DNA from 4 places in the Thalassolituus sp. ST750PaO-4 genome. Region 4 is predicted to be linked to each of the others. Evidence: predicted binding sites of a transcription regulator. Region 4 holds the regulator's gene; each other region holds the start of a gene.
What was found. Region 4 encodes sigma-54, which starts transcription at its own class of promoters, with help from an activator protein. Its sites were predicted from a motif close to TGGCACNNNNNTTGCTNT; they were not measured.
Positions count from the first base shown of each region.

Region 1: the regulator sigma-54 is predicted to act here: its motif matches at 1,092-1,109, upstream of HUF18_RS19150 (motility associated factor glycosyltransferase family protein).
Region 2: the regulator sigma-54 is predicted to act here: its motif matches at 3,243-3,260, upstream of HUF18_RS07805 (formate/nitrite transporter family protein).
Region 3: the regulator sigma-54 is predicted to act here: its motif matches at 1,947-1,964, upstream of ytfE (iron-sulfur cluster repair protein YtfE).

Region 1 covers NZ_JABVCB010000013.1:808,162-815,569, reverse strand. Annotated here, with positions in the region: gene HUF18_RS19155 (flagellin N-terminal helical domain-containing protein) at 1-813, opposite strand, end outside; gene HUF18_RS19150 (motility associated factor glycosyltransferase family protein) at 1,133-3,163, shown strand; gene HUF18_RS19145 (class I SAM-dependent methyltransferase) at 3,207-4,376, opposite strand; gene HUF18_RS19140 (PIG-L deacetylase family protein) at 4,379-5,047, opposite strand; gene pseI (pseudaminic acid synthase) at 5,053-6,084, opposite strand; gene HUF18_RS19130 (HAD family hydrolase) at 6,074-6,709, opposite strand; gene HUF18_RS19125 (ATP-grasp domain-containing protein) at 6,699-7,408, opposite strand, start outside.
Region 2 covers NZ_JABVCB010000007.1:427,728-435,135, reverse strand. Annotated here, with positions in the region: gene smc (chromosome segregation protein SMC) at 1-101, opposite strand, end outside; gene HUF18_RS07820 (GntR family transcriptional regulator) at 104-763, opposite strand; gene HUF18_RS07815 (alkane 1-monooxygenase) at 1,044-2,165, shown strand; gene HUF18_RS07810 (DMT family transporter) at 2,193-3,050, opposite strand; gene HUF18_RS07805 (formate/nitrite transporter family protein) at 3,416-4,258, shown strand; gene HUF18_RS07800 (bifunctional protein-serine/threonine kinase/phosphatase) at 4,368-6,113, shown strand; gene HUF18_RS07795 (trimeric intracellular cation channel family protein) at 6,126-6,746, opposite strand; glycine riboswitch at 6,769-6,877, opposite strand; glycine riboswitch at 6,878-6,991, opposite strand.
Region 3 covers NZ_JABVCB010000005.1:37,937-45,344, reverse strand. Annotated here, with positions in the region: gene HUF18_RS02620 (HesA/MoeB/ThiF family protein) at 1-265, shown strand, start outside; gene norR (nitric oxide reductase transcriptional regulator NorR) at 281-1,825, opposite strand; gene ytfE (iron-sulfur cluster repair protein YtfE) at 2,007-2,702, shown strand; gene mog (molybdopterin adenylyltransferase) at 2,881-3,414, shown strand; gene tatA (twin-arginine translocase TatA/TatE family subunit) at 3,496-3,651, opposite strand; gene HUF18_RS02595 (nitrous oxide reductase accessory protein NosL) at 3,665-4,213, opposite strand; gene HUF18_RS02590 (ABC transporter permease) at 4,233-5,063, opposite strand; gene HUF18_RS02585 (ABC transporter ATP-binding protein) at 5,060-5,974, opposite strand; gene HUF18_RS02580 (nitrous oxide reductase family maturation protein NosD) at 5,976-7,220, opposite strand; gene nosZ (TAT-dependent nitrous-oxide reductase) at 7,274-7,408, opposite strand, start outside.
Region 4 covers NZ_JABVCB010000008.1:40,576-47,983, forward strand. Annotated here, with positions in the region: gene mgtE (magnesium transporter) at 1-47, opposite strand, end outside; gene HUF18_RS09595 (HPr family phosphocarrier protein) at 157-426, opposite strand; gene rapZ (RNase adapter RapZ) at 432-1,304, opposite strand; gene ptsN (PTS IIA-like nitrogen regulatory protein PtsN) at 1,338-1,802, opposite strand; gene hpf (ribosome hibernation-promoting factor, HPF/YfiA family) at 1,806-2,108, opposite strand; gene HUF18_RS09615 (RNA polymerase factor sigma-54) at 2,141-3,640, opposite strand; gene lptB (LPS export ABC transporter ATP-binding protein) at 3,769-4,494, opposite strand; gene lptA (lipopolysaccharide transport periplasmic protein LptA) at 4,491-5,072, opposite strand; gene lptC (LPS export ABC transporter periplasmic protein LptC) at 5,059-5,622, opposite strand; gene HUF18_RS09635 (KpsF/GutQ family sugar-phosphate isomerase) at 5,622-6,596, opposite strand; gene HUF18_RS09640 (calcium/sodium antiporter) at 6,593-7,408, opposite strand, start outside.

The DNA.
Region 1 (7,408 bases), on a different contig from region 4:
AGAGCCATCGTTAGAGGTTTGAATATCAATGTTCACACCGTTCAGGCTGATGGTTCCGCTGGCAGCAGAAGCCGTCATTTCAGAACCGGAAACAGTGTTTTCATTCACCTGCGCAGACACACCGGTCTCTGCGGAGTGACGGTTTACTGCAGCCGCTTTGGAGATAGCGGAAGCATCCGCACCACTGGTGGAAGCAGAATCATCTTCTGCACGGGAAGCGGTAATCGCTACACCGTTAATGATCAGGTCGCCGTTAGCCAGCGCGTTGTCAGTACCGATGGCACTGATACCGCTTTCTTTGCTGGAACCCAGCTTGCTGGCAGTCAGTTCGGCAATGGATACGTCCACAGTCTGACCAGCGTTAGCACCGATTTGGAAGGTTGCTTTGAAAGAACCGTCCAGCAGTTTACGGCCGTTGAAGTCGGTTTCATCAGCAGTACGTGAAATTTCAGCAACCAGCTGATCAACCTCAGCCTGAAGAGCTTCACGGTCAACGTCGGAGTTGGTGGCGTTAGCAGACTGTACCGCCAGTTCACGGATACGCTGCAGGTTGTCGTTCATAGAACCCAGCGCACCTTCAGCCGTCTGAGCCAGTGCGATACCGTCACCGGCGTTACGCACGGCCACATTCAGACCTTTGATCTGAGATGTGAAACGGGTAGAAATCGCCAGACCCGCGGCGTCATCTTTGGCACTGTTAATACGCAGACCAGAAGATAAACGTTGCAGAGCCTGTTGGTTGGCAGACTGGGATTTATCCAGATTGCGCTGCGCGTTAATAGAGGCAATGTTGGTATTAATAATTTGAGGCATGGTGTTTCTCCTGTACCTGCGTTACAGAGCCAGCGCTGTGCTGTAGTAGCAACGTTGCTGCACTCCCTCTGTCTTTGTCATACCTTTTAACGGCACACCCGGCAGGATCTTTAGAATTTTTTTTGCGCCAATATCACGACACAATTCCAATCAACACGGAATTCTTAAACGCTTGAAACCATTGGAAATTATTCTGAATGTCAAAAAAACGACAAAAAATCAGCCAGAATAAAAACAGCGACACATCACTCCCGCAACGATGGCTCCCGGGGCTTCACAGGCATGTATATTGCTTTGTTCAATGAAAAGAGAGGCTTTTATGACGCACCCTGCCGAAATCAGATTCAACAAGAACATCGCTTACCTGCAGCAGCACTACCCCTATCTCTACAATCTGGCGCAGAACACGCCCCTGCGGAAGCTGACGCTGGATATGGACGATCATGGCCGGGTCGATATTCACAGCGGTAATGCTTACTTTTATAACGGTGATGCCAGAGCGTTCGCCCGGCAAGAGGCCGAACAGTTCAACACTATCGTCGCTCCGGGTAATGCCATCCATGGTCTCAGGCCCCATGGCGCGAACGCCTTTAAGGCACAACGCTATTTCTCCCGCTCAATCACCCGCCTGTACCAGGACACACAGGTTGATCAGAGCGAGGATTACCAGATCCCGGACTTCCTCGCTCTGGTGGCCATCATGGGGATTGGCGCCGGTTTCCATATAGAAGAGCTGGTCAACCGGCGGGAAATACTCGCCCTGATTATTTACGAAACCGATCCGGAAGAATTTGTCACCTCTCTGTACTGCATCGACTGGGAAGCCATTTTCCTGAAATTCAGCGAGCGCGGAAAATCCATCCAGCTGGTCATTGGTGACTTTAAGCTGGCCACCGATCAGTATGCGGTGCTCTGGAATCAGCTGATTGATCATCCGCCCAGCTTTTCCCTGTGTACCTATTTATATAATCACCGCAACCAGGATAAGTACCGCAAGGTCATCAAAAAAATCCAGAAAGATCTGAAGGTGTATCTCTCGCTCTGGGGGTATTACGACGACGAAATCAATCAGATGAATAACGCCCTGCATAATTTCCGCGCAGGGAACGAACTGCTGCCACTGGCCGATAAACAAGCCATGAACTGCCCGGCTTTTATCATAGGTTCTGGGCCATCCCTCGATGACCGCATCGAAGATATCCGCAAATATCAGGGCAAAGCCGTACTCTATTCGGCCGGGACAGCACTGCGCGCATTATACAAACAGGGCATTAAGCCGGATTTCCATATCGAAATTGAATCACACTATGAGCCTTTCCGGGTGATCAGTGAAATTAATGACCCGGAATATCTGCAGGATATCACCCTGATCTGCTCGGCGCAGACAACGCCGAAAATTCCGCCGATGTTTGGCAGGGTAATGCTTTTTACCAAAGACTCCACTGCCATTCACGAGCTGAGCAAAGACTTAACCGACCAGATCCGTGGCACAACCCCGACCTGCACCAACGCCGCGCTGGCTATCTGCTATCACCTGAACCACCAACAGGTATTCCTGTTTGGTACGGACTACGGTTTCCGTAATACCGGTTCACACCACTCCAAGAATTCGATTTATTACAGTGAGCAGCGCTCTGATCTGGTGAAGCAATCCACCAATTACCAGCAGCAGGATCTGATTGAGATTGAATCGGTTGATGGCTTACCAATGCAGACAACCATGATTTATAACGCCTCGAGACGCCGGCTTGAATCAGACATCAGTTATTTCCTGAAAAACAGGGCGATTGAAGTTTATAACTGCGCTAATGGTGCAAAAATCGAAAACGCTGAGCACATGGAGCAGTCCCGATTCTGTTCGCTGATGGAGTCATCGGCCGCGAAAAAGGAAAACGATCTTCAGCTTATGTCAGGCAGGAGAAGGGCCGTCTTTTCACCGGAATTCCTGCAGCAACGGACTGATGAACTGGAAAGTAATCTGAGAAAGATCGCCGATGATATTCTGAACATGATGGGCAGTGGCCAGAAAACCCTGACGCAGCATTATCAGAATCTGCATATCGTCGGTCAGTATCTGTCCTTTGGCCTGAGCCGCTATGGTGCTCTGCAGTTCTTAATCCGCGGAGCCATATGGCATTACCTGCATGCCGGTGCCTCTGTTGCCCTTAAACTGCAGAATTCACCGGAAAAAATGGCTGAATATATAGAGCGCTGGGAAACCAATTTCCGTCACTTTATTAATACCGTACCGGATCATGTACACAACGTCGTCAGCAAAGAATTTAACGACTCAGATCCATGGATTCATACCGCGATTGATGATCCGGATTGTCCGGAATATGAACCATAGCCACCGGGCTATGGTTCACAGATGAACTATTCCAGCATAAGTATTAATAACGATAAGGATAAGTTGCATCGCCATGCCAGCCATAAGCCTGTAATGACTGTGCAATTTCATCATAGAAGGACGACGCGACCACCATAATCCACTGGCTGGCGTCGTCTTTGTTCTGAGCGATCCATTCTTCGGCTGATTGAATCCGGCACTGCTCATAACCGGCAAAAATTCTTTCTGATTTATTCGGGTTACCATCAAGAATAACGTCCGGGACAAAGTCCAGAAAACTCATTAATGCCCGGCCACCGGCACCCGCTCCCCACATTGCAATCTTCCGTCCGGAAATCTGCTCCGCCAGCCGTTGCTTCTGTGCATCAATCCCCTGCTGAAAATGACCAATATTCTCTGGCACCGAAAAACTCAGTGCCTGCTCACGGTCACGGGTACAGAATGCAATCAGGTTACCAACATCGGAAACCTGATATTTCTGAATAAACCAGCCATGCCGGGCCAGCAGAACCTGCAGCGAATGCTTGCAAAACAGGCTTACATGTTCAACATGAAAAGGCGCCCGGCTTTCATGTTCGATTGCCCAATCCAGACCCGGAGTTTCAATAAACATTGCCCCGTCGGGATTCAACAGCATGGATGCTGAAGCAATATATTCATCAAAGTCAAAGACGTGTTCAATCACATGGCGGCTGTAAATAATATCCACTTTCCGCCCCAGTGCTTCTGCAAATGAGCGGTTGAAAAAACTGTTATAAACGCAGAACCCCTGCCCCTCGGCTTGCTCCCGTGTTTCATCATTTGGCTCGATGCCCAGATACTCCATCTGCGGATACAGTGTGCGAATCTCACCCAGCACCTCTGCAGCAGAACAGCCGATTTCCAGCACGCTCTGAAAGCGTTGCTCCTGCCCGGCGACACATTCCTTGAAAAAGCCGACAAAATCCTGAGTAAATTTTGTTCCTATATGGCCTGGTCGTGGCGTGTAGTAATGCTGTTTATACAGGTTTTCCAGCACAGATTTGTCATAATGCCGCTGATAAGCCTGACCGCAATCACGGCATAAGCCATATTCAATATCGACCTCAAAAGGAGGCTCCAGCGCCGCCCCTGCCGGAACCGGATGCTGATACACCGGAAATTTTTTCAGCGTTAACAGAGTTTCTGACTGTTCGCCGGAACACACCGGGCAGATAGTTTTTTGATCCGTCATACTCAGTTCTCCAGCCAACGTAAAATAGTTAATGCCTCTGCCCGTTCAACCCCCGCACTGGCTCCGCGCATCTGCGCCAGTGCATCGATCGCCTGATAGGAACGATAATGAGGATAAGCCCGCATTTCCGCATCGTAACACTGCAGAGCTTCCTGTTTTTTATTCCAGTCCTGCTCACTCAGCGAGATATAGCAATTAGGGTTAAAAGCAGCACTGGCCGGATTCCAGCCGGTTGCGCTCACCACCTCAAAGCTGGCAATTCGCCGTACCGGATGGCCAGGTAAAGGCCGACAAGCTGTCAGCGTTGCCTCCAGCGCCCGGCGGTGATCAGCATTAAGATCGGCGGCAGAATGGGTCAGTACCGTATCCGGTGCATAAGCAGCAATATGAGGTTCAATTGCCTGCACAATATCCAGCAAAGGAACCTGATCAAGCCGGTTATCGGGAAAGTTCAGCGTTGCCAGAATCTGATGACCCAGTACAGCAGCGGCCGCCTCTGCACCACAGGTCCGCTGGCCGATGCGCTCTTCGCCACCGGCACGCGATGTCTCACCATCAGCCAGAAATAAACAGGCAACGTCTTTACCTTCTCTGACCCAGCGATGGATTATTCCTCCGGCACCCAGCACTTCATCATCGGCATGGGCGGCGATAATCAGTATCCGTTTCATTCCAGTCATTCCAGAAGCTCCCAGCTCATAGCCGTACCACGCGCAATATCGGCGCGGGCTTTTTTACCGATCACATCAGGTAAATGTTTTGGCTTAAGGCCAAAACCCGGGCGAATGACGCGCACATTATCCGCGCTTATATACTCACCGGCTTTAATATCTTTAACACAATAAACCGAACGTGAATGCTGATTGCCCTGACGGGATGGGGCATCAATAATACGGTCGCTGCCCAGCGCCTGAAATAATGCCCGCGCCTGCACTGCCATCGATTTAAATTCCTCTGGCTCAAGAGAAAACTCCGCATCCGGGCCGCCATCGCTGCGCTGCAGGGTAAAGTGCTTTTCAATGACTCTCGCCCCTAAAGCAACAGCACCGAGTACCGCAGTATTACCCAAACTGTGGTCAGATAAACCGGTAATAACCGGTAAAGTGGCCAGGCGCTTAAGAACATTCAGGTTCATATCCGCTTCGCTGGCCGGGTAACTGCTGATGCAGTGCAGAAATACCAGATCCTGCGCCCCGGCCTGCCTGAGCCAAAGCAGCGTTTCCTGAATTTCATTCCAGTTGCTGACCCCGGTCGATACCAGCACCGGTTTTCCGGTTCTGGCGACATGCCCAAGCAGCTCAGGGTCCTGCGCTTCAAATGAGGCAATTTTATAAGCTGGGCAGTTAACCTCTTCAAGAATCCGCACGGCTTCTTTATCAAAAGGTGAACTGAACAGGGTTACGCCCTGCTGGCGGGCGTAACGGAATAACTCCTGCGTCCAGGATTTCGGCGCAGCAATATTTTTATAAAGCTGATAATAACTCTGCCCGGCCCAAAGCGGATCTTTAATAATAAAATCATCCAGATCACACTCGATGGTCAGGCTGTCGGCATCATAGGTCTGAATTTTTACCGCATCGGCACCGGCATTCATCGCCGCGTCAATGATGGCTTTGGCACGATCCATATCCTGCATATGATTATTGGACATTTCCGCAATGATATAGGGCGGATGATCTGCACCGATGATCTGATTATTAATGTTCATAGGAATACTCAAAGCGGTAATAGTCGATGCCCGCATTACGGGCAAAACCACCGTCTATGGCCGGAGAATCTCCGACGTACAGCGGATGGCTGAACTGGTAATCCGCAAGCAGCCTGTCCCAGGCCCAGCGGGAAGGCTTCAGTTGCTCCGGACTGTGTTTATCACAATAAACAACTTTGCTGGCCAGAGAATCCAGACCAAGACACTTCACTTTATGCTGCTGTAGTGCCGTGTGTCCGTTGGTTACGATAAACAAAGGCCGCCCCTGTAAGTTAGCCCTGATCTGTGCAATCAGGTTATGTTTGCTGACGAAGGCCGGTCGCTCATCACGGTAAAACTCAATCGCCCGGCTGACAATATCCGGACTGAGATTAAAACCGGCGAAAACGTCATCGAAAAGATGCGGGTAGCTCGGCCCTAATCGTAATTTTTCGGCGGACATTTTTCTGGCCAGTCCGGAAACCACCTCTCCCTGTTGCCTGAGCCAGTGCTCCAGCGCAGTAAAGATGCAATGGTCGTACTCCGCCTGCGCGTACAGGGTATTATCAAGATCAAACAACCATTCCTGATAAGGCTCCAAATGTATAAATAACTGCCTGATATTATCGGCAAGATCAGTAGACATACTCACTCCAGTAACGGCAGAAGGTTTTTTCGGAGAGAGTAAATGCCGGTGGTTGTTCATCATTCAGCCAGAGACGGATAGCGGCATCTGCCAAATCAGCGCCGGCCAGTATGGTAAACATCAGACTTCCGGATAAGCGCGGATTAATTTCGATCAGCTTAGGTCCTGCATCTGTCAGCATAATCTGAATATTCACCAGCCCACGGAAATTCAGCTTCTTACTGACAGCGGTCACTAATTCAAGTACCTGTGGATTCTGATCAATACGGCCAATGGTCGACACGCCAGCAGCCAGAAGACGCTGGCGGGCAACCGCAGACAACAGTGCCGAGTCCTTGCCGAACAGACAATCAACAGTGTACTCAACGCCTTTAAGCTGCTGCTGCAGAATACCCTGCTCTTTTGCAGAAAGAAGTGCAAAAACAGCCTCATCATCAACCAGCATCACACCTTTTCCGCCACGACCGTTACGTGGCTTATATATCGCCGGAACACCAATGGCCCGCGGAGCAATGGCTAAATCATTATTCTCACAGAAGGTCTGAAAATTCAGTTTATCCAGACAAATGTTCATGCTCTGATCGGCAGACAGCATTATTTTGCTCTTCTGAATCCGTCCGGCGCCGGCATTGACAATCGCCAGAAGCTCTTCATCGATAAACGGCAGGAAAAGATCACAGTGATCAAGCTGCTTTACCA
Region 2 (7,408 bases), on a different contig from region 4:
CCGTTGGGGCCAACGATGCCGGTCATATTGGTACTGAACGGCACGGTGGTCGGGTCAACAAAGGATTTAAAGCCGGCCAGTTTGATGGCTTTCAAGCGCATGTTCAGGCCTCCTCAGCCATCGCTGCCAGTACCAGTTCGCGCTGGTGCTGGCCATAGTTCTGTAGTAATCCCGGCAGGGCACGCAGGTTGCGTTTTAACACGGCATCCATCAAACCGGCAAAAAAGCGCGCGGCATACTCCGTTTCCTGCGGCGAGCGGCGGATCGCCAGCGCATAGGTGCGATGCAGCGCCGGCTGCAGATCTTCCAGCACTTCCGCCAGATACTGATTACCGGCGATAGCAAATGCCATGCGCATAAGGACAAAACCGGATTCAACAAAGGCGACTTTGTCTTCGCTTTGCTGCAGTTCCTGAATAATCTGCACTTGCGCCAGCAACGGCCGGATATTGTTATCAGTCCAGTTTTCCGCAACCCGCTGTGCCAGCATCGTCAGCAGGTCGATGTACAGATCGTACAGGCTGTTAACGCCCTGTTCGGTCAGTGTGGTCACCACGGCACCACGGCGCGGCAGAATATCAATCAGATGGCGGCTTTCGAGTATCAGCAGGGCTTCACGCACCGAGCCACGGCTGACTTCCAGCTCACTGACCACGCGGGTTTCCTGAATACGCTCACCGGATGTCAGCTGCCCCTGAATAATGCGTTGCGCCAGATAGCGGGCAATCTGTTCGGAAAGGCTTTCAGGCGCAGAAAAACTCATCGGGGTCTGTTCCATACTGATAAAAAAACCGGCGGCGATATTAGCACAGAATGCTGCACAACCGGGCTATGCCATAGCGTCTGCAGCGCATTCCTGCGTCCGGTGATGCCCATCCTGCCAACATTAACAACGGATCACCCGAAATGACGCAATTGCCTGTACCACCAACTCCCGCTCCGCTGCAGGCTGACCGCAAATGACCAGAGAATAAGACGGATATCACCGCAAGATTGTCCGACAATCCTACAAATAATAACAACAACCCCATGAGGAGATGTCGATGTCTGAACAAGCACCAGGCTCACGTATGCTGACGTTTAAAAAATACGCCTACCTGCTGGTCGTGGTTCCGCCATTGCTGCTGCCACTGTCGCAATGGCTGTGGCAAAACATTGGTTACGCCAACCTGCTCGCCTTCTTTCCGTTGCTGTTTGTTTACGGCATTGTCCCCATCCTTGACCACATTATTGGCCAGGACCCGGTGAATCCGGATGAAACACGGGAAGTGCCGAAGCTGTCGGAAGAGCGTTTTTACCGCCTGCTGACGCTGCTGTGCCTGCCGATGCAGCTGGCGGTTCTGTTTTATGCCGGACACGTTTTTGTAAGCGCAGAGCTGAACTGGGTCGGACAACTCGGCTGGTTACTTTCTCTCGGCACCGTGGGCGCCATTGTCGCCATTAATGTCGGTCATGAACTGATTCATAAAGACCCCAGACTTGAGCAATGGGCCGGTGGTCTGTTACTGGCCTGCGTTTCTTATGGTGGCTTTAAGGTTGAGCACGTACGCGGCCATCATGTGCATGTTTCAACACCGGCCGATGCTTCTTCTTCACGCTACGGTCAGAGCCTGTATCAGTTTTTGCCCCATGCTTATCTGCACAACTTTCTCAATGCCTGGAAACTGGAAGCCAAACGTCTGCGTCATAAAGGCCACTTGCCGTTCAGCTGGCGTAATGAACTGATCTGGTGGTATGGCTTCAGCCTTTTACTGGCAGCGGTATGTGGAGCTCTATGGGGCTGGATGGGGGTGTTTTTCTTTGCTGCCCAGAGCTTCTTTGCCTTCAGCCTGCTGGAAGTGATCAACTACGTTGAACACTACGGCCTGCACCGCCGCAAGCTGGACAATGGCCGTTACGAGCGTCCGGATATCGAACACTCCTGGAACAGCAACTACCTGCTCACCAATCTGTTCCTGTTCCAGCTGCAGCGTCATTCCGATCACCACGCGTATCCGAAGCGTCGCTATCAGGTACTGCGCCATCACGATGTCAGCCCACAGCTGCCCAGTGGTTACGCCACCATGGTGGTGCTGGCCCTGATTCCGCCACTGTGGTTTAAGGTAATGAACCCCCGCGTTGAAGGTTACTACAAAGGTGAAGAGCATCAGCTGCAAGGCAGCTGACAGACAGCCCCTGAACAGGACACCGGCTCAGTACAACGCCAGACCCGCCGTGGCAACAATGATCAGCAGCATCAGCAGCAGTTGCCACGGCTTTACTTTCTCACCGAACAACCACACGCCCCAGCAGGCCGCACCGATAATGCCGACGCCACGCTTAACGGTTTCAACAATGCCCGGATGAATCTCCGTTACCGCCAGCCACTGGCCGCTGACCGCCAGCACAAACACCAGTAAAGCCAGCGCCATTAATCCCCATGGGCCGGAATAACGCGGCACAGACAAACGATCACGGCGGCGTAATGAATCAACGCTATAGGCCAGCAATAACACCAGGCACATACCGGCACTCTGAATCAGGCCGTGAAAAAAGACCGTGGCCGATGTCAGTGCCATCTTGTCAAAGACAATGCCCGTTCCCCAGCACAGAGCGACGACCAGCATCAGCCCCAAACCCGCACCGGCTTCTTTTGGCCTGAGCAATAAATTCCAGCCCGAATGCAGCAGAAAAATCGCCAGCACAATGCTCAGCATCGCCAGCAACTGCACCCCGCTTAACCGCTCCCCCAGCAAACCCGCGCTGAGCACTGCTGCCACAACCGGCGTAAACGACAGCACCGGCACCAGCAAGGCAATACGGCCGACGCTGAGTGCTTTGATATAGCAGACACTGGCCAGTGCTGATACCAGCAACGACACCGGCCCCGGAAGCCAGTAACCCGCCTCCGGCAGTGACGCCCCCTGAGACAACCACAACAACAGATAAAGCGGAGTAACGCCGGCACTGAGCCAGATAGCCAGAGTCAGCGGCTGTGCATGAGCCGTCAGTTTTTTGCGCGCCAGATCGAACAGCGACCAGGCCAGCGCAGATAACAACATAAACGACATAGCAGTCCCGGTGATGATAAATAAAGCCATCTTACGTGTTCACCGGACCGACGTCAGCGACCTGCTGAAAATGAATCAGGACGATGCACTCTGTTTTTTTATTGCGCAAAAAGGGGGCAACTGAAAAAGATAACAACCCGGATGTACGATAAAAACCCGGATAAATGCCAGCGGGCAGCAAAAAAATAAAACTGGCACGTCTTCTGCTGAACATATTGCATTCCACATCAACGGCGATATGGAACACAACCTGAATTTCCGGATAACGGCGTCCACTCCGCTTGCATACTGCAGGTGGATGGGACGCCGTTTTTTATTTCCGGACAGCTGTTGAGCAATTTCTTAAACGTTAATGAGGTAATGCTATGTCTTATCTGATGCCTGCCGAGTTTGCCACCAAAATGGTAGATGCCGGTGAAGCAAAAATTTATATGTCGACCCGCGATACACTGGTACGCGCTTTTATGGCCGGTGCCATTCTCGCTCTTGCAGCGGTTTTTGCTGTCAGCGTTGCCGTTGCAACCGGTTCACATCTGATTGGTTCCATTCTGTTTCCCGTTGGTTTCTGCATGCTTTATCTGATGGGCTTTGATCTGCTCACCGGTGTATTTATGCTGACGCCGCTGGCCTGGCTGGATCGTCGTCCCGGTGTTACCTGGGGGCAGATTCTGCGTAACTGGGGACTGGTTTTTCTCGGTAATTTTGGCGGCGCGTTAACCGTTGCTTTCCTGATGTCATTTATTTTCACCTACGGCTACAACACCGACGGTGGTGCTATTGCTGAAAAAGTTGCTCATATCGGTGAAGCCCGTACTCTGGGTTACGCTCAATACGGTGCAGCCGGCTGGTTTACCATTTTTATCCGCGGCATGCTGTGTAACTGGATGGTTTCTATGGGTGTTGTCGGCGCCATGATTTCCACCAATGTCAGCGGTAAAGTAATCGCCATGTGGATGCCGATTATGCTGTTCTTTTTTATGGGTTTTGAACATTCCGTCGTTAATATGTTTCTGTTTCCGTTCGGCCTGATTATGGGCGGTGAATTCTCGGTAATGGATTATTTTATCTGGAATGAAATTCCAACCGCATTGGGTAATCTGGTGGGTGGGCTGGCCTTTACCGGTTTAACCCTGTACGCCACCCACGTTCGTACTGCCAAAAAACGTGCGCTGATGTCAGCACAGACCCAGGCTCAGCCACAGATGTAAATTCTGGGCTTTATAAAGCTCAGGTCATAAACACCAGCCATAAACCCTGGCCATAAACCCTGGTAATGCTTGCCGGGGTTTTATGGCTGACAGTCTGCAGCGATGATTTATGCCCTCTCTCCGTATTCAGCTTGGCCAGTATTCCTGCGCAGGACGCAAAGCCGTTAATCAGGATTTTCACGGCGCCTGTCTTGCCGATACCCTGCAGAAAGAACGCAAGGGTATTGCCATTGCTCTGGCCGATGGTATCAGCAGCAGTAATGTCAGCCAGATTGCCAGCGCCGCTGCCGTTAAAAGTTTTCTTGAAGATTATTACTGCACCCCTGATGTATGGAGTGTGCGTAAATCAGCGCAGCGGGTTATTCAGGCCAGTAATTCCTGGCTTTACAGTCAGACGCGGCGCAGTCAGTACGCCTGGGAGCGGGATAAAGGCTATATCTGTACTTTTTCGGCGCTGATTCTGAAATCCACTCAGGCGCATATTTTTCATTGCGGTGACTGCCGCGTTTATCATCTGCAGGGACACTCGCTGGAGCAATTAACCCAGGATCACCGGGTACAGATTTCTGCCGAACAAAGCTATTTAGCCCGCGCGCTGGGCATGGATCAGCAGCTGGACATTGATTACCACAACATGCCACTGACTGCCGGCGATGTTTTTATTCTCGCCACCGATGGCCTGTATGAGTTTGTCAGCCACGGACAAATCACAGAAGCCATTGCACAGGCACTGAGAATTAACAGCGACAACAGTCTCGAACTCTGTGCACAGCAACTCGCTGAACTGGCATTGAACCAGGGCAGCGACGACAATATCAGCATTCAGCTGGTATATATTACCTCACTGCCCGATACCAACATTAATGAATGGCAGCAGCAATTACAGCAGCTGACGTTACCACCGGTACTGGATGAAGGCGCAGAATTCGATGGTTTTACCCTGCTGCGCCGTTTGCATATCAGTAGCCGCAGTCATGTGTATCTGGCCCGCGATCAGGACAGTGGTGAAAAAGTCGTTTTAAAATTTCCGGCCTCAGATATTCAGGCCGACAGCGCCAGCCTTGAACGTTTTCTGCTGGAAGACTGGATTGCCCGGCGCATCGACAGTCCCTGCGTATTGGCAGCGGCACAGAACAACCGGCCAAAGCAGTATTTATACAACGCCACGGAATGGATTGAAGGCCAGACACTGCGCCAGTGGATGCTGGATAACCCGCGGCCCGGTTTAATTAAAGTACGGGATATCGTCGCCCAGATAGCAAAAGGCTTAAGAGCTTTTCACCGGCTGGAAATGCTGCATCAGGATTTAAAGCCCGACAATATTATGATTGATGCTAACGGTTGCATAAAAATCATTGATTTTGGTGCCGTGCAGGTCGCCGGTCTGGCAGAAACGCATCAGTCTCCGGCGGAAAATCCTTTTCCGGGCACCGTGCAATATATGGCGCCGGAGTATTTCTGCGACGGTTATACCGGCACGCATTCCGACCTGTTTTCTCTCGCCGTCATCACCTATCAGATGCTCAGCGGCGGCGAACTGCCTTACGGTTTAAACGTCGCGAAAGCGCGGACGGTGCATGCGCAGCGACGCCTGCAATACCGCCCGCTGGCCATACCTGGCCGTAACATACCGCCGTGGATCGACACCGCTCTGGCAAAAGCATTGCAGCCTCTGCCACATAAACGCAGTGCGGAGTTATCTGAATTTATTTTTAATCTGAACCAGCCCGCTGAGGATTATTTGCGTCAGCAGAAGCCACCGTTAATGGAACGCGATCCTCTGCTGTTCTGGCAATCAACCACCGCCATACTGCTGCTGACGGTGGTCTGGCTGAGCTGGAAACTGCTGCAATAGCCCGCAATTATTTCAGTTCTGCCAGCGCTCAGGGGCATAGGAAAATACCGGTAACGACCAGCGCCAGCGAATAGCTGCCAGACGCATGGCCAGACCAACGGAAAAAGCCGCCAGCATGGTGACGCTTTCATTCACACCAAAATGCAGCAAGGTTAAATACAGCAGCGCGACCAGTAAAGAAACGCTGGCGTATAACTCGTGGCACAACACCTGTGGGGTCTGATTACAGAGAATATCGCGCAGAATACCACCAAAAATACCGGTAATAATGCCCGCCATAACCACCACCGGCAGACTGTAATCCAGCTTCAGCGCAACATTGCAGCCGATAATGGTAAAGGCCACTAAGCCCATGGCATCAAGAATTAAAAACAAACGCTGTAAACGATGCATAAAACGCGCAACCACCATGGTCAGCAAACCGGCGGATACCGTGAGATAAATATAAGGGGGATGCTGAGTCCAGGTAACCGGGAAATTACCCAGCAGGACATCACGCACAGTGCCACCACCCAGCGCCGTTAAAAAGGCGATTAAGGCAACACCAAACATATCCATATTACGACGACCGGCGGCGAGCGCTCCGGACATGGCTTCAGCGGTAATAGCAATTAAATAGACAGTGGTCAGCACACAGAACTCCTGCGTAACCTGTGCCCCTCCCCCTGTCCTGTGTACCTGAGAGTTTAACCGTACGGAATGGTCCGCCGGCTTGCTCCTTCGGTGGACTGCATCAGGTGCAGCCTCTCTCCAGATGGCCTATCAATGAACCCGCAGTCCGGTAGCCTGAGCGTTTATGGGAGTTTGCGCCTTCGGCGGGTGTACGGCTGAATGCCAGCTTAGTGACAAATAACACACCACTCTCCTGCGGGGCCGCCATTGTAGACAATCGGGCCACAGAACACCAGACGCTGAACGAATGATCAGTTTTATATCCCCGCCAGCCTGAATCGCAGACATAAAAAAACCGGCCGAAGCCGGTTTTTTGTATCTGGAAAGCAATGCTTTCTGGGCGTTGCGAGCGACGGTCAGCCGCGGCGGAAGCTTCTGAGAAAGCGCAATGTAGATGTCCTACCTGAGGCAGATTTTTGCTCCTGCAAAATCTGCATTTCCGCCATCCATGGCGGTCATATTCCGAAACCCTGCAGGCACAAAAAAACCGGCCGAAGCCGGTTTTTTTGTATCTGGAAAGCAATGCTTTCTGGGCGTTGCGAGCGACGGTCAGCCGCGGCGGAAGTTTCTGAGAAAGCGCAATGTAGATGTCCTACCTGAGCATTTCGAAGAAACTTCCAACA
Region 3 (7,408 bases), on a different contig from region 4:
TCCGCGCCGGGCCGACAGCCCCTGTTACCGTTGCCTGTATCCGGATGTGCAGCCGGACCAGCGTAATTGCAGTGAGAGTGGCGTGCTGTCGCCTCTGGTAGGAGTTATCGGTACGTTACAGGCGGTGGAAGCCCTGAAGCTGCTGAGCGCTGCCGGTGAGTCTCTGTGTGGGCGGCTGCTGTCGTTTGATGCCCGTGCCAGCCGCTTTCATGAATGGCGGATTACCCGCCGCCCGGACTGTGCCGATTGCGCTGCTCAGTCCTGAGTAAAGCGGTACGGTTTATTTAAGCCCGAGCTTCTGTGCCAGCTTGTGCAGATTACTCGGGTCCATACCCAGAGCCCGTGCGGTTTTGCTCCAGCTGCCTTGCTGTTGCTGCAGTTCGTGCAGAACCAGAGTCTGCTGAAAGTATTTAACGGCTTCTTTCATTGGCATTCCCTGCACCGCTTTCAGTAATGAATCACTGCTGTCTTCGCCTGTTGCGTGTGCATGGTGACGGGAGGTTGGCAGCTCAAGATCCAGTGAACGGCAATCCAGAGTCACAATATCGTGCCGTTGTGCTCCCCGGCTCAGCGCTTTGATGGCTGCCCGGCTGATAACATGCTCCAGCTCACGGATATTGCCGGGCCATGGATAGGTCTGCAGTGCTGCCTCGGCATCGGCCGATAAGCGCAAGCTGCGCAACCCTAAGCGGGTGCGGTTTAATTCCAGAAAATGCCCGGCCAGCAGAGGAATGTCCTGCCCGCGCTCACGCAGGGGAGGAATTGGGATAGGATAAACAGACAGGCGATGATACAGATCGGCCCGGAATGCGCCTTCGGTAATCTGCTCTTTCAGGTTGCGGTTGGTCGCGGCCAGAATACGGACATCCACATGGCGGGTCTTATCGCTGCCCAGTCTTTGAATTTCACCATTCTGCAAAACCCTCAGCAGCTTGGCCTGTACCGGCAGCGGTAGTTCACCGACCTCATCAAGAAAGAGTGTGCTTTTATCTGCGGTTTCAAACCGCCCGGCCCGGTCGCTGGTGGCACCGGAAAATGCGCCTTTAACATGGCCGAATAATTCACTTTCGGCGAGATGTTCCGGCAGTGCCGCACAGTTGATATATACCATTGGCCGTGCAGCACGTGCGGACAGCCGGTGCGTGTAGCTGGCAAAGATTTCTTTACCGACACCGGTTTCTCCCAGCAGCAGTACCGGCAGGTCGGAGGCCGCAACCACTTCGAGTTCTTTTTTAATCTGACGGATGGCACTGCTGTTGCCAATAATTTCATTGTCGGCTTCGGTGCCAATGGCGATATTGCCGGCACCATCCAGCCGGACACGGCGCAGACCGCGTATTTCTTCTTCCAGCATGCTGATACGGATGGCCGTTTCCAGTACCGGGCGATAGCTGTCCAGCTCGTCAATGCGGCTCTGATCAAAGGTGCCCGGAGTCAGAGAGTCGAGGGTCAGGGCGCCCCAGCGCTCACCGTTCAGCCAGAGGCTGGTTCCCATGCAGTCATGCACCGGCAATGCTTCCCCGGGCTGAGTCTCCAGCAGGCCGTCATAGGGATCGGGTAACGGGCTGTCTGGCGGAAAGCGCAGGGCATGGCTGGTGGTCATAACGGCCGACAGGCGTGGGTGCTGAGCCAGACTGAATTTACGGCCATGCGCTTCGGTAACCAGACCGGAGACGGCGACAGGCCGCAGATACTCACCCTGCAGGCGCAGCAGAGCGACAGCGCCACAGTTAAAGCTGGTGCGGATACTTTTAACGATATGGTCAAAGCGTTCGCCGGCCGGCATATCTTTGATGAGTTCCGTAAGCAGCTGTTGTCCGGGCATGAGAGGTCTCTGTGTTGGTATGTGCTTGGTGGTATTTACCAAAGTGTAGATTTTACAGGGAATATCCGGGTTATTTATACCCACCCTCTGTTGACCGGCAGCAAGTATGCGCTCTGGCGGCTGGCCTGCATCTTGCTGATCACTTCTGTTGAATCAAAACCTTTATATATCAGGAGAGTTTATGGAAATTCTGAATCGTTCTCTGAGTGATATTGCCACAACCATTCCCGGTGCTTCTGCTTTGTTACGTCAGCTGGATATTAATTTCTGCAATCAGGGCATGGTGAGCTTGCAGCAGGCACTGGAACATAAGGGACTTGATCCGGAAGAGGTGGCGGCCGGTCTGGCTGAACTTGAAATGACCGAACACCATCATGATGATCCCGCCATTGATTGGGGCAAAGAACCCCGCATGAAACTGATCGGTCACATCCTGGAGCGTTACCATGCCCGCCATCGTGAGCAGTTACCGGAGCTGATCTTCCTGGCTGCCAAAGTTGAACGGGTGCACAGCGATTCCGCCAACTGTCCGTCCGGACTGGCTGATCTGTTGCGCGATATGAGTCATGAGCTGGAAAGCCATATGATGAAAGAGGAGCAGATCCTGTTTCCGATGCTGGCCGGGGGAATTTATCCGAATGGCCCGATTAATGTGATGCAGGATGAGCACCTGGAACATCTGGAAGCCATTAACCGCTTGTGCAGTCTGACCAATAATATGAAAGTTCCGGCCGGTGCCTGTAACAGCTGGCGCTCGCTGTATCTGGGACTGCAGACGCTGGTGGACGATCTTATGCGGCACATCACGCTGGAAAATTATTTTCTGTTTGTACCACCTAAAGCAACGTCTTCAGACTGCTGCGGCAGCTGCCAGTAATATAAAACCTGCGAGGGGCCGGTGCGAATCGGCCCAGTCTTCGTACGGATTTCTCAGTGATTTAAGAAACACCTTCATTGTTCACATCAGGTTTCCGCATAACAATAACTGATAGCGGCGGTATATCGTTGTATATTTACCCCTGTTACTGAATTTCCGGAAAACTTCAGGAGTTATCATGCAGAAAAAAATCCGTATCGGCATTCTGACGGTCAGCGACAGAGCCAGTGCCGGTATTTATGAAGATATTTCGGGTCAGGCTATCCGTGAAACATTAACGGAATATTTATCCGGTGAGTGGGAAGCGGTTTATCGTCTGATCGCCGATGAGCGTCCACAGATTGAAGAAACACTGTGTGAGCTGGTGGATGAGGAAAAATGCTGTCTGGTAATTACTACCGGAGGTACAGGGCCGGCTCTGCGTGATGTGACGCCGGAGGCAACCGAGGCGGTCTGTGATCGTATGATGCCGGGGTTCGGTGAGCTGATGCGCATGGAGTCTCTGAAATATGTGCCTACCGCCATTCTTTCACGTCAGACTGCCGGACTCAGAAAACAATCATTAATTATTAATCTGCCGGGCAAGCCGAAAGCAATACGTCAGTGTCTGGATGCGGTATTTCCCGCTGTACCTTACTGTATTGATCTTATGGATGGGCCCTATCTGGAATGTAATCCGGAGGTCATCAGTATTTTCCGTCCGGCGAGCTGATTATTTTCTGTTTTTTGTGCCGGCATAGCAGCTTTTTATTTATTTTCAGAAGCTGCCTGCCGGCATCCGGACAGGCCTGGATTATTGCTCGTTATCTTCTGGCTGTTTATTGGCGGCTTTACGAAAATCCCGGATCGCACCACCAAGATCACCTCCCAGAGAGCGCAGCCGTTTACTGCCAAATAATACGATTACAATCAGCAGTACGATCAGTAACTGCCATGGACTTATTCCCATAATACGTACCGCCTCAATGGTGCATGCTGTGATCTTCGGAATGGTTTTCGCCCATCATTTGCTGATGCTGCAGCAGGGCTTCTTTCAGCTGTTCGAATGTCATCACGCTGGTTTGTCTGTCCGAGGCAAACAATGCTGCACTTTCCTTATTGGCAAAGCTGGCGATGGGCGTGCCCATTGAGCCTGCCATATCGGGGGCTACAACGTAAAACGCCTGCATGGCATTAATCAGATGTGCATCATCCGGTCTGTTCCAGTCGCTGCGGCTCATATCGTGAACGTATAACGTCATTTGCTGAACCTGATTTTCAGGCTGTAACCACCAGTGCAGCATCTCGGCGGATGAGCAGAATTTTCTGGTTGCACCATTGCCCGATATCGCTTCGCCTTTGGGACCGGGAAAGCGGGTGATGGCCATGCCGCACACGTGGCATTCATCTGATGAGTGAAAGGCGACCGGTGAATGTGTGGTGGTTTCGCTGCTGGTTGGCTGGCTGCAGCCTGCCAGTAATGCGCTGAATATCAGGGCAGCAACAGAAATGATGGAGTGTACTTTTTTCATGAACTTATCCTTTATAACGTTAAATCGCACGACGACGTAAGGCGAAATGAGCAATACCCAGGCTGGCAATCAACCAGATAAATAATGAGAACCACAATCCCGGATTTGTGATGGGTAAATCCCGCCCCAAAGCCATAACACCATTCATTGCACTGCCGTCGCCAAGACCGGACAGATTTATTTGCCGGAATATATCGGTGGGATTAAGCAGTAAAAGCCATGGCAGAAGGTCAGGGTTGAGCTGCCCTTTACTGAAGACCAGCAGTGCCAGCAGACTGAGATCAAACACCAGCACAAACAGAAACCACACGCCAAGAGCGAGGCCGGCCGCGGTGGATTTTTCGCTGGCTTTGCTGCTGAGAAAATAGGCCAAAGCAAGGAATACCCAGCCCAGTAACGTGGCTGAAAAAATAAAGCGTGAGAACGATTGAATCAGAAGCCAGATATCCAGATCGCTGACCAATAATGCAATGGCGACGGCGGCACTGCCAAAACCAATAGAGGTGGCGAGCGCAAGAATGAGCCCGTGACCGATAAATTTTCCCAGCAGTAACTGCCCGCGACTGAGCGGGTAGGTCAGCAATAACAACAGGGTTCCGCCTTCTTCTTCACCCACGATGGCATCGTAAGCAAGCAGCAGAGCAATCAGCGGAACCAGAAATGTTGCCAGGCTGGCCAGACTGGCAATGGTTGCCGGAATGGAACTGAAACCCACCTGGCCGGCGGCGGCTGAGCCAAGCCAGGCAATGCCCGCAGCGAGAATGGCAAACAGCAGACTGATGGCCAGCAGCCAGCGGTTACGCAGACCATCATTCAGCTCTTTAATGGCGATATTCCAGACTTGCATCATTGCGATTTCTCCTGTGCCGGAACGACCGCAAAATGGCGGTACAGATCGTCAAGGGACGGCGGGCTGACCTCCAGATCGGCGGCTTCGCTGCTGTTTATCAGGGTGTTAAGTAACTCCCGGCGGGCGCCGTTGTGAGTCAGAACTTCGAGAGCATCGCGGCCAATACAGCGGGAATCGAAGCCGAGGCCGGATAACCGGGTTTGCCAGTGCTCCGGTTCCGAGAGGCTGCCAAGGCGAATGCGCGTAGGCAGTGCTACCTGACGGCGTAATTCACTCAGGGTACCGACAGCCTGTAACTGACCACCGGCAAGAATGGCGGCGCGGCTGATATAAGGTTCAACACCGGGTAACACGTGAGAGCAGAGAATAATGCCGGTGCCGTTCTGACGCAGCTCGTTCAGTAATTGATAAAGTTCCTGCGTGGCTACCGGGTCCAGACCGACGGTCGGCTCGTCCAGTAATAACAGACGTGGATTTGCCAGCAGCGCCTGAGCCAGACCCAACCGCTGACGCATACCTTTGGAATAGGTTTTTACTTTACGTGTAGCGGCATGGGTCAGCCCGACTTTTTCCAGTAATTCTCCGATCTGATGATGAGCTGCACCTTTCAGGCGGGCAAAATAAGTCAGTGTTTCCTCTCCGCTTAATTGCGGATAAAACATAACGTTTTCCGGCAGATAACCAAGCCGCTTACGGACTTCGGTATGATCCGGAGTATTGCCAAATACCTGAACATGGCCGCTGCCGGGCGCGAGCAGGCCGAGGATCATTTTCATGGTGGTTGTTTTGCCGGCACCGTTATGGCCGAACAAACCAAGTACTTCACCTTCTGCCAGATGCAGAGAAAGGTTTTTTATAACCTCCATCCGGCCATAAGCAAGACTGACATTCTGCAGTTCTACCAGGTTCATTTTAAGGGGCCTCTGTCAGCGGTGGGCGCATCAGGGGAAAGCTGTCCCGCACGCCGGGGGATTTAACGACCGGAAACGCTTGCTGTACCCAGCGCAGTAATTCAATGGCCGGGCTGTTCAGTAATAAACGCATTTGTGGATAAAGCCACAGCAAGCGGTCGATATTGTCGTTTGGTTCGTAAATCAGATCGCCGATGTCATCGACATTCCGGTCCCAGCCAAGATAATCGCTCCAGTAATTTCCGCGGCCATTTTCGGACCATTCCTGGGTTCGGGTTGCGACATATTTAACTTGCTGTTGATTAGCGATAAAGGCATTGCCAAAGATTTTATTGTCTTCAGAGCCGGCGGTAAGGTGAATACCCATCACGCTGTCGGCAAAGTAGTTGTGGCTGATGGTGTTGAATACGGAGTTGTAGATAAACAACGCTTTGCCTTCAGCTCCCTGAATCATGCTGTCGCCGGTGCTGCCGCTGATCACCCCCTGCACTCTGTTGTGGCTGATGGTGGAGTAGGTGATGTAGTTCATCAGAATGCCGTAGTTCTGATCGTCTTCAGACAGATTATTGCGTACATCCAGATTACGGCTCTGCATCAGGGCATAACCGGTGCGGGTGCGGCGGGTTGTGTTGTTATGCACCACATTGTTATTGGAAAACATATAGTGAATTCCGTAGCGCAGATCTTCCAGCACGTTACCGGTCAGCGTGTTGTGGTTGGAGGTGTCGATGTAGATGCCATCCCGGGTGTGGCGGATAACGTTGTCGGTCACACTGGCCTGACGGACAGAAAACAGATGAATGCCATTGCCACGGTCCTGTGAGCGCACAGTGTTATCGCCACTGATCTGATTGCCGTGGATTTCAATATGCTGGCTGGTATCGGCCCAGATGCCGAATCCGGCCCCTTGCAGATGATTATTCAGCAGACGTACATGGTCGGCCCGGGCAGCAACAAATATGGCTGAATCCAGATCGGTGAGGTTACGTCCCCAGTTAATAATATGGCAGTCTTCAAGGCTGACTTTGGCGGCGGTAATTTTCACCGCATGGCCCTGCGCCCCGGCGTCGATGACGGCGTTGGCTGCACAGCGGATGTGGCCGGGCTGATCAATCAGAAAATTCCCCTGATAGTGACCGGCGGGTAAAACCAGAATATCCCCCTGCGGTTGCAGCGGTAATGACTGGTACTGGGCCTGCGCACCGGCACTGGCCAGCAGCAGTAAAAAAAAGACAGAAAGGATCATAGTGTCCCGCAATTGTGGAGGGGCGGCGGGCATCACGGCCCGCCGCCAGCCGATCAGGCTGGTTCAACCAGCATTCGACCTACCATCTCCATATGCAGAGCATGGCAGAACCAGTTGCAGTAGTACCAGTGCATACCCACTTTGTCGGCCACAAAGGTAACTGACGCAGTTTGCTGTGGGCTGATTTC
Region 4 (7,408 bases):
GTCAGGCTGTGTAACTTGGCTTTAGCCTTTTCGGTCTGCTGTGCCATGCGTCGGTTCGGTCCAGGGGATGGTTGAATGCTCAGATTCTAGCCTGATTAGGCCTCTGATACCACGAAACTACTCGCAGAATTGCGCGTAGAAGATTGTTTTGCCGGGCTATTCTTCTTCGTCAAAACGCCGGTTAATAAGATCAATCAGGGCGGCCAGTGCGTGTTCAGCATCCTGGCCTTCAGCATGGATATGTATGTTGGTGCCTTTGCTGGCGGCCAGCATCATCACCGCCATAATGCTTTTACCGTCGACCATGCGGTCGGGGTAACCGACTTTGATCTGGCAGGAATAAGCAGCGGCGGTGGAAACCAGCTTGGCGGCTGCGCGGGCGTGCAGGCCCAGCTTATTGATGATGGTGATTTCGGTGCTGGTCATCCGTATCAGTCCTGATGAATGTCGGCACTGCCCAGCTCGCGGTGGCGGACCTGAACATTGCTGTAATGATGACAGAATTCTGCCTTAAGTTGCTCTGCCAGGTAAACGGAGCGGTGCTGCCCGCCGGTGCAGCCGATGGCAATGGTCATATAGCTGCGGTTGGCATCGACAAAGGCAGGCAGCCAGCGCTGAATAAACCCGCTGATGTCCTGCTGCATTTGTCCAACCTGAGGCTCCCGGGCAAGGAAATCAATGATTGCCGGGTCGCGCCCGGTAAAGGCGCGCAGTGCCGGGTCCCAGTAAGGGTTGGGCAGGTTGCGGACATCGAATACATAATCGGCATCAATCGGGATGCCATGCTTGAAGCCGAAAGATTCAAACAGAATGGCGATATCGGTGCTGGTTTTATCCGCCACCCGCAATTTAATCAGGCTGCGCAGCTCATGCACAGACATGCTGGTGGTATCCAGCGTCAGATCGGCAAGGTTGGCGATAGGCTCCAGCAGCAGGCGCTCTTTATCGATGGCTTCGGCCAGAGATGTGCTTTTACTGGTCAGTGGGTGCTTACGCCGGGTGGAGCTGAAGCGCTGCAGCAGCACTTCTTCGCTGGCGTCGAGATAGACGACATCCAGCTGGTATTCTTCGCTGGGCAGCTGGTGCAGTACATCGTGGATATTGTCGAAGGCATGGGGCAGATTGCGGGCGTCAACACTGACGGCGACTTTGGCCAGTTTTTCTTCGCTTTCGGTCTGGCGGGCCAGCGCTGGCAACAAAGCAACCGGCAGGTTATCAATGCAGTAGAAGCCCAGATCTTCCAGTACGTGCAGAGCACTGGATTTTCCTGAGCCGGACCGGCCGCTGATCACCACTAAACGCATTGCTGTGCTCCTCCATTGCCCGTTGGGCTGATGTCAGCCCGGTTGTCCGCTCAGCGCCCGCTGATAAAACCGTTGCGCATCCGGCGCTTTGCGCAGTGCCTCGCGGTAGGCCGGCTCGCTGAAGTTGCGTGCCAGCATCGCCAGAACCTGCAGGTGCTGTTCAGTAGCTTCTTCGGGAACCAGCAGAGCAAACACCAGATCGACCGGCTTGCGGTCAATGGCGTCGTAATCCACCGGCTCCACCAGACGCAGCAGTACGCCCATCGCCTGGTCGCACTGCTTCAGCCGGCAGTGGGGAATGGCAATACCTTCGCCAATCCCGGTGCTGCCGAGGCGTTCACGGCTGAGTAATCGCTCGTAAATATCGTCGGCAGAGCTGTCGCTGAGTTGTTCTGCGATAAAACCTGCCAGGTACTCCAGTAATTTCTTTTTACTGGAAACCGGAGCATCTATCAGACTGCGTTCCGGTGTGAGGATATCCTCGATGCGAATGTCCATTAATCAGCCTTGTCCGTGTTGCCGCGCCACCAGTTTTTCTTTGTGTTTCAGTACCTGACGGTCGAGCTTGTCGGTCATCTGATCGATTGCGGCATACATATCATCGTGCTCAGCGCTGGCGTGCAGGTCGGCACCGCTGACGTGGATGGTGGCTTCAGCAATCATGCGCTCTTTAATAACGGTCAGGGTTACCTGGCCGTTGGTGATGTTGTCAAAGTGGCGTCCCAGCTTGGACATTTTTTCGTCTACGTACGCTTGCAGAGATTCGGTAACGTCAACGTGGTGACCGCTGATATTAATCTTCATGTCCAGACTCCTTGTTGCTGGCTTGTTGTTTTTTAAATCAATTGTTTACGTTCGTTCGAAGGCGGAATCATCATAGCCTCACGGTATTTGGCTACCGTGCGCCGTGCCACCTGAATGCCTTTTTCACCCAACACTGCGGCGATTTTGTTGTCGCTCAGCGGTTTGCGGGCATTTTCTTCAGCAATCAGTTTTTTAATCATGGCACGGATTGCGGTGGAGGAACATTCGCCGCCGCCATCGGTACTGACATGGCTGGAGAAAAAGTACTTCAGCTCGAAGATTCCGCGTGGCGTGTGCATGTATTTCTGGGTGGTTACCCGGGAAATGGTGGATTCATGCATACCAACGGCTTCGGCAATATCGTGCAGCACCAGCGGCTTCATTGCTTCTTCGCCCTGTTCGAAAAACTCGATCTGATACTCGACGATTTTGGTGGCTACTTTCAGCAGGGTTTCGTTGCGGCTTTGCAGACTTTTGATAAACCAGCGCGCTTCCTGCAGGTGGTCGCGCAAGAAGGCGTTGTCGGTGCTGTTATCGGAACGGCGTACCAGTGAGGCGTAATCGGCGTTAACGCGCAGCTTGGGGGCGATATCCGGATTCAGCTCAACCCGCCATTCGTCGCGGATATTGCGTACCAGCACGTCGGGCACCACGTATTCGGCCTGCTCGGCACTGATGCCGGCACCTGGCTTGGGATTCAGTTCTTTAATCAGCCGCAGCACGGCTTTAAGGTCTTCTTCGCGCAGCTTGGTTTTGCGCATCAGCGTTGGGTAATCCTTGCTGCCCAGCAGCTCGATATAATCGCGGATGACCATTTTGGCTTCGTTCAGCCATGGGGTCTCAGCCGGCAGTTGCTGCAGTTGCAGCAGCAGGCATTCACGCAGATCGCGGGCAAAAGCACCGGCCGGATCAAACTGCTGCAGGCGGTGCAGTACGGCCATGACTTCGTCTTCTTCGACGTCCAGAGCCGGGTCCATGCTTTCCAGAATATCTTCGACGGTGGTGTGCAGATAGCCGTCGTCATCCACACCATCGATCAGCATCAGGGCGATCTCGCGGTCGGTATCTGACATAGGAGTCAGATTGAGTTGCCACAGCAGATGATCCTGCAGATCTTCGGTGCTGGCGTGGCGCGAGTCGTAATCGAAATCGTCGTCGATGGCATTACTGCTGCTGCCGGAGGCAACGCTGGCGGTGGTCTGGTAAGTATCTTCCCACTGACTGTCGACCGGCAGGTCGTCGGGGAGTTGTTCCTGCGACCACTGTTCATCCAGTTCCGGAGTGTCGTTGTGGCTGTCGTCCTGACTGCTGACTTCGTGGCTGCTGCTGGTGTCGTGATCGCTGTTGCGGGACAGATCGGGCAGGTCATCGTGCTCGTGTTCTTCTACTTCGAGCATCGGGTTGGAATCGAGGGCTTCCTGAATCTCCTGCTGCAGATCGAGGGTAGACAGCTGAAGCAGGCGGATGGCTTGTTGCAACTGAGGGGTCATGGTCAGGTGCTGACCCATCTTTAACTGAAGAGACGCTTTCATAAAAGTTCAGTAATCACTCAGTATCGGCATAGTCTGTGCATTATACGCCAAGCGGTAAACCTTGGAATCTTTTGTGCATCTTCCTTTGCTTTGGATCATCAGCCACTTCCCTGCAGCAGGGCTTGCCATCACAGGCGGAAATCCTCACCCAGGTACACTTTGCGTACCTGCTCGCTGGCCAATACCTGTTCAGCGGTGCCTTCGGCGATGATATGGCCACCCCCGACAATATAGGCTTTCTCACAGATAGCCAGAGTTTCCCTTACGTTGTGGTCGGTAATGAGTACGCCGATGCCACGTGCCTTGAGCTGTCGGATGATGTCCATGATGTCAGCTACAGAAATCGGGTCAACCCCGGCGAACGGCTCATCAAGCAGAATAAAGGACGGCTCAGCCGCCAGCGCGCGGGCAATCTCGACCCGGCGTCGTTCACCACCGGATAAGGCCATGCCCAGACTGCTGCGGATATGCTGAATATGAAACTCATTCAGCAGCTCTTCCAGTTTTTCCAGACGCTGTGCACGGTTGAGGTCTTTGCGGGTTTCGAGAATGGCGAGAATATTATCGGCCACACTTAATTTGCGGAAAATGGAGGCTTCCTGCGGCAGATAGCCAATGCCTTTCTGCGCCCGGCCGTGCATCGGCAGATGACTGATGTCTTCGTCGTCAATTTTGATGCGGCCTTTGTCAGCCTGCACCAGATTCACAATCATGTAGAAACAGGTGGTCTTACCGGCCCCGTTGGGTCCCAGCAGGCCAACGATCTGACCGCTTTGCACAGACATGGATACATCTTTTACCACTTCCCGGCCGTTATAGCTTTTCGCCAGGTTTTCGGCTTTCAGGGTCTTCATGGCTGTTCCTGTACTGGCTTGCTGTTATCGGTGGCAGGTTCTGCCGGAGCCTGTGGCTGAATCACGACTTTGATTCGTTGTTTTTCGCCATTACCACCAGTCTGGCCGGAGGTACTGGTGCCGCCGCTGGCGCTGACGGTTTCTTTGGTCATGTCATAGAGGATGCGCTCACCACTGAACAGGTTGCCGTCCTGCTGCAGTTGAGCATTGCCCTGAATGTTGACTTCACGTTGCCGGGCAAAGTAATCAATGCGCTGGCCGTGTGCTTTGGTCAGGGGTTTTCCCGGATTGATCTGTTGCTGATAGCGTGCCGGTTTTTTCGCTGTCCCTTCGGCAACGGCTTTTTCCAGTGTGTTATCGGTGCGGATAATCAGCAGGCGCTCCGATTCGATGCGCAGGGTTCCCTGAGTCAGAATCACATTGCCTTCATAAATAACAACGCCAGCCTTGCGGTCGAGCTCAGCGTGGTCAGAGAGAATGACCATTTCCTGCTGCCAGTCGTCGGGTAAGGCATAAGCAGAGGCTGCGCTGCACAGGACAAACAGGCCGGCCAGAAAACGATGATTATTGCGGAACATAGCGGCTATCCACCTGTGATTTGAATTCCATGCGCTGACGCGCGATATCCAGTGTCATACCGGTTGCATTGATATGTGTTTGCGGGCTTGTAATGGTTACCGGCTGATCAGTCTCGGCCAGTTGCTGGCGGCTGTGGTAGGTCAGGATGCTGGTTTCGATCAGAATATCGTCCGCAGCGTCGGCCGGATCGAGCGGCCGGATTTCGACCTGACCTACAAGGCGCAGCGACTGCTCGTTATCCTGTAGTGTTCCTTCGCGGGCATTGACCTGCCAGGTCTGGCCGTCATCATCGTCTGACATCAGCAGCGGCCCGGTAAAAAGGGTGCTTTTCGTCTGCGGATAATGGGTTGAACGTGCTGCAACAAAGGTTTGCTGTAATTCGCCATTACTGTCGTACTGGCGGTTGTACAGGCCTTCGCCATAGTAATCCGGTTCATGATTCTGCTGCTCACTCAGGGGGGGCGTCTGCTCCTGGGTGTAGCGATCCACTGCCAGCAGAGCCAGACCAAAGATCAGGGTCAGCAGTAACAGCAGATAACGCTTGCGCATCAGATTACGCCCGCGCGCAGCAGATCGTGCATATTGATGACGCCAACCGTGTCGTCGCCATTTTTAACGACCAGGGCGTTGATTTTGTTGTCTTCCATCAGCTTCAGCGCTTCAGCAGCCAGAGTGCCGGGCGTGGTGGTTTTGCCACCGACGGTCATCACATCGGCCATGGTAGCGGTATGGATATCAACTCCGTGATCAATGGCACGACGCAGGTCACCGTCGGTGAAAATACCGGTCAGCTTGCCGTTATCCTGCACGGTGGTCATGCCCAGACCTTTGGAGGTTACAACCAGCAGGGCTTCAGACAGCGTGGCGGAAGGGGAAACCACCGGAATCTGATCGCCACTGTGCATAATGTCTTCCACTTTCAGCAGCAGGCGACGGCCGAGTGAGCCGCCCGGATGAGAGAAGGCAAAATCTTCGGCGGTAAAACCACGGGCTTCCAGCAGGGCAACGGCCAGCGCATCACCCATCACCAGTGCGCAGGTGGTGGAAGAGGTTGGTGCCAGATTGAGCGGACAGGCTTCCTGATTCACGCCGGTATTTAAGTGGGCGTTGGCGGCACGGCCGAGGGTGGATTCCGGATTACCGGTCATGCTGATCAGCGCAGTGCCGAGGCGTTTAAGCAGGGGGAGCAGGCTGGTAACTTCACCGGTTTCACCGGAGTTGGACAGAGCGATAACCACATCCGATGGCTGAATCATGCCCATGTCGCCATGGCTGGCTTCACCCGGATGCACAAAAAAAGCCGGGGTGCCGGTGCTGGCCAGGGTTGCAGCCATTTTATTGCCGATATGGCCGGATTTACCCATGCCGGTAACAACAACACGTCCTTTGCAGTTCAGAACCAGCTGACAGGCGGTGGCGAAATCGTCGGTAAGACGACCTTCCAGCTGTGCAATGGCCTCCTGTTCCAGTTTGATGGTACGGCGGGCGGATTGCAGAAAATCAAAATTCATATCAGTGGTCATGAGTCAGCCATATAAAACAGAGATACCAGATAGCCAGCGTAGCTGGTGGTCAGGAACAGACCGGCGAAACGTCCGAGAGTGCCCTTACGATAACTGATTAAAAACAGAACCAACAGGGCGAGGGTCAGCGCCATCATCACGGCATAGTCGCGGTACAGTGCCAGCGGATCAACCACGGTTACTGCCAGCAGACCCGGGATTGGCATTACGGTCAGCAGGTTAAAAATGTTGGAGCCGATTACGTTACCGATGGCAATGTCATGGTGGCCTTTCAGGGCGCTGGCAACGGAGGCCGCCAGTTCCGGCAGGCTGGTGCCGATGGCGACAATGGTCAGGCCGATCACCAGATCACTGACACCATAGGCGCGGGCAATTTCGGTTGCGCCCCAGACCAGCAGTTTGGAACTGAACATCAGTGCGATCAGTCCGGCTACCAGCCAGAACACGGCAGTACGCATAGGGGTATTTTCGATTTCGGCGGCTTCGTCTTTATCGACAATGGCTTCGCCGGATTCGCTGGTATCAAGAAACATCAGGTACAACGCGACGGCCATGGAGCCAAATAAAATAATGGCGTCGGTCATATTCAGTTCGAGGTCGGCCAGTGTCAGGCCACCGATAATGCTGATCAGAATAAGCAGCGGCAGCTCTTTTTTCAGCAGTTTTTTCTGCAGCGGGATCGGACTGATCAATGCGGTGATACCCAGTACCAGGGCAATGTTGGTGATGTTGGAGCCGAGTGCATTACCAATGGCCAGATTGCCGGCACCGTCGAGGGAAGCAACGGCAGAGACGAACATCTCCGGCGCGGA